2 regions of the Roseateles sp. UC29_93 genome follow, and region 2 is predicted to be linked to the other one. Evidence: riboswitches for the same ligand, from Rfam matches in the RefSeq annotation. Region 2 holds a riboswitch; the other holds the start of a gene.

Region 1 (3,202 bases), 360 kb from region 2:
CATCCTGTCGGGGCAGACGGTGACGGCGTTCTGGCACTCGGTGCGGCACGCGCAGCCGATCGCGATCGGCTTGAACTGCGCGCTCGGCGCGGCGCTGATGCGGCCTTACATCGAGGAACTCTCGAAGGCGGCCGGCGACACGCCGATCTCCTGCTATCCGAACGCCGGCCTGCCCAACCCGATGAGCGACACCGGCTTCGACGAGACGCCGGACGTCACCGGCCGTCTGGTCGGCGAGTTCGCCGCCGCGGGTTTCCTGAACATCGCGGGCGGCTGCTGCGGCACGACGCCGGATCACATCCGGGCGATCGCGCAGAAGGTCTCCGCCTACCAGCCGCGTCGCTGGGGCAGCAAGCTCTTCAGCGGGCTGGTCGCCGAAGAGGTCTGAGCCTCAATACAACTTCAGCATCGCGTCCATGTTGATCCGCAGGCGGATCTCATGCGGCGCGAGGCTGGCCGTGATGGCCTGCGCCTGCAGCCGCGTGTCGCGCAGCACCGGCACGGTCAACGGCGTGCCGCTGCGGCCGACCAGCGAGGCCACGAGCGGCGCGTTGGCGCTGTGGCCGCGCTTGAGCACCATGCCTTCCTCGCCGTTGGCCAGCCGGGCCAACGAGCCCGGCGGGTAGAGACCGATCGCCTTGATCAGCGCGGCACCGGCCTCGTCGGGTTGCTGGAGTTCGTCGAGGTAGACCGCCCGCGCCGCCTGTGCCGCGGACAGCGGCCGGCGGCTGCGTCGCGGGCTGAGGCGGGCGCCGTACACGTCGATGCGCCGGAGCAGCCGAGCCATCAGCTCGCCGTCCGATCGGCCCGCCAGGGGGCCCGGACCGGCGTCGTGATGCAGCCGCACGGCGGTCAGCCAGTCCTCGTCGTCCACGCCGATCGCCTGCAGCGTCGCCGCCGCGCGGTCGCCGTGCCCGGCCAACTGCTCGCGCTGCGCGTCGCCGAGCGCTTGCGGACGCATCGCGTGCTGGTCCTGCTGCGCGCCGCTGTCCAGGTTCATCGTCAAGGCCGCGAGCCCGAGCGTGCGACGGCGGCCTTCACCCCAGCCGAGCTGGCGCGTCGTCATCTCGACCAGCGCCAGCGACAGCAGCGCATGCCGCGCGCTGTACTGCAGCGGCTCCTGGCCGGCGTCGTGCACCAGCATCGCCAGCGAGGCGTCCGGCTGCTGCGTCAGCCGGGCCAGCACCTTGTCGAGCAGTTCGCTCAGGCGCAGCAGGAATTCCGGCCGTCGCGGATCACGCAGCACCTGCTGCGCATGCCATTGCAGGTCGGCCCAGATGGCGGTGTGCGCCGGCGACGTCGACTGCGGCATGGGCATCGGACGCGTGGGCTTGTATTCCGCGGTCGCGTTGGCCAGCGCCGACATCGACGCGCCTTGCAGCATCATCGTGTCGAGCTTGTGGGCGAGGGCGCGCTGGTACTCGCGCGTCTCGTGCGCCTGCACCCACGGCCCGCGGGCCAGCAGGTCGCGCACCTGCGGCGTGTCGGGCAGCGGATGCCCCGAGGCGAACAGCAGATGTCCCGCCGCGTCGCGCAGCGAGAACGTCAGCACCTGTCCCACGCGCAGGCTGTTGGGAGGAAGTTGGACCAGATCCACGGTGGCTTCCCATCGACGTGTCGTCGTCTTGTCGTTGTGCCGCGCAGGATACGGGCGCACCTGGGCCGGGAAGGCAATACGGCACGAACAAACCAGGGCCGGACCGGTAGAATGCACGCTGTTCCCGCTACCAGCAAGGCCGCACCGCGCCCCTGCGGCGGCGGTGGTTTCCGAGGAGCGTTGCGACAGGTCCCGTCACCCGGGTTCCCGCCAGGCTCGGAACGGCGGTGTCGGACCCCTGGACCCCGCCTCACAACGGCGCTCACCGACCCGCGTTCCGCGGGGTTGCGGTGAGTTGCGCGGCCCCGTCTTTCGTTTCAGCTCACGTCCAGCTTCGAAAAGCGCCGCCGCCATGTCCGCCCCGAATTCCGCCTCCGCTTCCGCTGCTTCCGATCTTTCCGCCGCGCCAGCCTCGCCCGTGGCCGTGCCGCCGATGAAGCTCTCCGGCCTGGAGCCGGTGAACATCGGCGCCGGCACGCTGTTCGTGAACATCGGCGAACGCACCAACGTCACCGGCTCGAAGGCCTTCGCGCGGCTGATCCTGAACGGCGAGTTCGAGGCCGCGCTGAGCGTCGCCCGTCAGCAGGTCGAGAACGGCGCGCAGGTCATCGACATCAACATGGACGAGGCCATGCTCGACAGCAAGGCCGCGATGGTGCGCTTCCTCAACCTGATCGCCTCGGAGCCCGAGATCGCGCGCGTGCCGATCATGATCGACTCGTCCAAGTGGGAGGTGATCGAGGCCGGCCTGAAGTGCATCCAGGGCAAGGGCATCGTCAACTCGATCTCGCTGAAGGAAGGCGAGACGGAGTTCCGCCGCCAGGCCAAGCTGATCCGCCGCTACGGCGCGGCCACGGTGGTGATGGCCTTCGACGAGACCGGCCAGGCCGACACCTACCAGCGCAAGATCGAGATCTGCACCCGGGCCTACCGCATGCTGGTCGACGAGATCGGCTTCCCGCCCGAGGACATCATCTTCGACCCCAACATCTTCGCGATCGCCACGGGGATCGAGGAGCACAACAACTACGCCGTCGACTTCATCGAGGCGACGCGCTGGATCAAGAAGAACCTGCCCGGCGCGAAGGTCAGCGGGGGCGTTTCGAACGTGTCGTTCAGCTTCCGCGGCAACGAGCCGGTGCGCGAGGCCATCCACACGGTCTTCCTGTACCACGCGATCCAGGCCGGCATGGACATGGGCATCGTCAACGCCGGCATGGTCGGCGTCTACGACGAGATCCCCGCCGACCTGCGCGAGCGCGTCGAGGACGTGGTGCTGAACCGCCGCGAGGATTCGACCGAGCGGCTGCTCGAGGTTGCCGAGACGGTCAAGGGCGCCGCCAAGGACGACAGCGCCAAGCTGGCCTGGCGCGCCGGCGACGTCGCCGCGCGGCTGTCGCATGCGCTGATCCACGGCATCACCGACTTCATCGTCGAGGACACCGAGGAGGCCTGGCAGGGCATCCTTGCCCAGGGCGGCCGGCCGCTGCACGTGATCGAAGGGCCGCTGATGGCCGGCATGAACGTCGTCGGCGACCTGTTCGGCGCCGGCAAGATGTTCCTGCCGCAGGTGGTGAAGAGCGCCCGCGTGATGAAGTCCGCCGT
Region 2 (3,202 bases):
CACTTGCGCACGACAGTCCAGCCCTTGGGTCCTTCCCACTCGACCGCACGCGCGTCGATCAGCCGCTGGGCGGCCGAGCGCGTGGGCGCCAGGCCAAGGGAGAGAAGCAGCTGGTCAGCACGCATGGGTCGGGTCTCGGGTCAGGCTAGGGTCAGTGGATCAATAGCGATAGGTGTCGGGCTTGTACGGGCCCGACTTCGACACGCCGATGTAGGCGGCCTGCTCGTCCGTCAGCTCGCTCAACTGCGCGTTCAGCGTCTTCAGCTGCAGACGGGCGACGTGCTCGTCCAGGTGCTTGGGCAGCACGTAGACCTGGCCGACGGCGTAGGCGTCCTTGTGCGCGAACAGCTCGATCTGGGCGATCGTCTGGTTGGCGAAGCTGGACGACATCACGTAGCTCGGGTGGCCCGTACCGCAGCCCAGGTTCACCAGACGGCCCTTGGCCAGCAGGATGATCCGCTTGCCGTCGGGGAAGATCACGTGGTCGACCTGCGGCTTGATCTCTTCCCACTCGTACTTCTCGATCGAGGCGATGTCGATCTCGTTGTCGAAGTGGCCGATGTTGCAGACGATGGCGTTGTGCTTCATCGCGGCCATGTGCTCATGGCGGATCACGCCCTTGTTGCCGGTCGTGGTGACGAAGATGTCGGCCTTGTCGGCGGCGTATTCCATCGTCACGACGCGGAAGCCCTCCATCGCGGCCTGCAGCGCGCAGATCGGGTCGATCTCGGTGACCCACACCTGCGCCGACAGCGCGCGCATCGCCTGGGCCGAGCCCTTGCCCACGTCGCCATAACCGGCGATCACGGCGATCTTGCCGGCGATCATCACGTCGGTGGCGCGCTTGATGCCGTCCACCAGCGATTCGCGGCAGCCGTACAGGTTGTCGAACTTGCTCTTGGTGACCGAGTCGTTGACGTTGATCGCGCGGAACAGCAGCGTGCCCTTGGCCGACATTTCCTTCAGGCGGTGCACGCCCGTGGTCGTCTCTTCCGTGACGCCGATGATCTCCGCGCTCTTGCGGGTGTACCAGGTGGCGTCCTCGGCGACCTTCTTCTTGATCGCGGCGAACAGGATGCGCTCTTCCTCGCTGCCCGGGTTGGCCAGCACGGACAGGTCCTTCTCGGCCTTCTGGCCCAGGTGCATCAGCAGCGTCGCGTCGCCGCCGTCGTCCAGGATCATGTTCGGGCCTTCGCCCGGCGTGCCCTTGGCGCCGAAGTCGAAGATGCGGTGCGTGTAGTCCCAATAGTCCTCCAGCGTCTCGCCCTTGTAGGCGAAGACGGGCGTGCCGACGGCGACCAGCGCGGCGGCGGCGTGGTCCTGCGTCGAGAAGATGTTGCACGAGGCCCAGCGGACTTCCGCGCCCAGTGCCTGCAGCGTCTCGACCAGCACGGCGGTCTGGATCGTCATGTGCAGCGAGCCGGTGATGCGCGCGCCCTTGAGCGGCTGCGCGGCGGCGTATTCCTCGCGGATGGCCATCAGCGCGGGCATCTCGCTCTCGGCGATCTTGATCTCCTTGCGGCCCCACGCGGCCAGCGACAGGTCTTTGATCAGGTACTGGTCTTGGGCCAGCGGCTTCAGTTGGGCGTTCATGCGGACTCCTGCGAAGAAGGGCCGTCGACACCAACGATCAGGACGCGGGGAGATGCGGAGAGGGCATTTGCCGCTCGGTCCTCACCCGGCCAACGAAGGGTCGACGGGTGAGCGCGGTTGCCATTGCCGCGGACGTGTCGCCGCGCGGCGGTTCCGAGCCTGGCCTCGATGGGATGGGAGGTCGCAACGCTCCTCGGAACAGGGCGCGATTGTAGTCAAGTTCCGGCCGCGGCTCGATGACAGCGTTGCGCTCGGGGCCACAATCGCCCCCCATGCGAACGATCCCCCCGCTCAGCGACTGCCCCCGCGCGGCCTGGCTCCCCCTGCGCGGGGTGCTGACGGACATCGACGACACCCTGACGGCGGATGGCGCCATCGCGCCGGCGGCACTGGATGCGCTGCACCGGCTGTACGCGGCCGGCGTCCCGGTCATTGCGATCACGGGGCGCCCGGCCGGCTGGAGCGAACCGTTCGCGATGGCCTGGCCCCTGCGGGGGATCGTCGCGGAGAACGGTGGGGTGCTGCTGCATCGCGAAGGGGCGGCGCTCGCGACCGAATTTGCCCAGGACGACGCGACACGATTGGCGAACTTCGCGCGACTGCAGGCGTGCGCGCGGGAGATCGTGGCGACCGTGCCCGGCGCCGTGCTCGCGCGCGACAGCGCCGGCCGGCTGACCGACATCGCCGTCGACCACAGCGAGTTCACGACGCTCGACGACGACGCGATCGCCGCCGTCTGCGACCGGATGCGCGCGCATGGGCTGGTGGCGACGGTCAGTTCGATCCACGTCAACGGCTGGATCGGCGATCACAGCAAGTGGACCGCGGCGCAGTGGGCGGTGAAGCGGCTGACGGGCCTGGACTTCGATCCCGCCGAGTGGGTGTATGTGGGCGACTCGACGAACGATCAATTGATGTTCGAACGCATGCCGCTGTCGGTGGGCGTCGCCAACATCGCGCGTTTCCTGCCGATGCTGGACCACCCGCCCGCTTATGTCACCGCGACCGAGCGCGGCGACGGCTTCGCGGAAGTGGCCCGGGCGCTGCTGTCGACGCGCGGGTAGGCCGGCTCATCGGCAACCGGGCGGTGGGGACGCGGCTGGCGGCCCTCGACCGGGTCCCAGGCATGACGGCCGACCAGCGCGGAGACGCCCGGCCAGTCATGCCCGCGCGGCAGTACCCGGGCCAGCGCCGCATGGCTGACCCGGCCCCCGAGGGCGACCAGACGCTCCGCCACCTCGATCCGCCGGCGGCGCAGCCGCGGCAGCAGCCACCGATTGGTCGGACGCTCCCGAAGCACGCTGGGATGCGGCATGCAGCGGTGCTCCGCCATCAGCAGGTGGCGCAGCAGGATCTCGAGTCCGAATGGATCGAGGCCCCGCCAATCGGTGCTCAACCGCGCCAGCGCGAAGCGTAGATTGGCCTGCGCGTCGGAATGCGCGACATGGAAGCGGTTCTGGCCGGTCATGAACATCTGGACCTCCGGAGGGCGGGAGCACCGCGCCGCTGTGGCAAGTGCGGCGCCTGTCCTTGATGTCGGCCATCGAGCCTCAGTTCTGAACCGGGGGATGTCCCCGAAAACGTCACGAAAGGAAAGCACCCCGTGGAG

The links. A riboswitch is a leader RNA that binds a small molecule or an ion and turns the genes downstream of it on or off. The one in region 2 is predicted to bind S-adenosylhomocysteine.
Region 1: linked by a shared signal. The riboswitch ahead of metH (methionine synthase) and the one ahead of ahcY (adenosylhomocysteinase) in region 2 are both predicted to bind S-adenosylhomocysteine.

Annotation. Positions count from the first base shown of each region.
Region 1 is NZ_CP170545.1:1,275,177-1,278,378, reverse strand. It holds gene ACFJIX_RS05945 (homocysteine S-methyltransferase family protein) at 1-388, shown strand, start outside; gene ACFJIX_RS05940 (hypothetical protein) at 392-1,597, opposite strand; S-adenosyl-L-homocysteine riboswitch at 1,764-1,868, shown strand; gene metH (methionine synthase) at 1,950-3,202, shown strand, end outside.
Region 2 is NZ_CP170545.1:910,549-913,750, reverse strand. It holds gene ACFJIX_RS04160 (TlyA family RNA methyltransferase) at 1-125, opposite strand, end outside; gene ahcY (adenosylhomocysteinase) at 160-1,593, opposite strand; S-adenosyl-L-homocysteine riboswitch at 1,696-1,794, opposite strand; gene ACFJIX_RS04150 (HAD family hydrolase) at 1,866-2,657, shown strand; gene ACFJIX_RS04145 (hypothetical protein) at 2,585-3,067, opposite strand.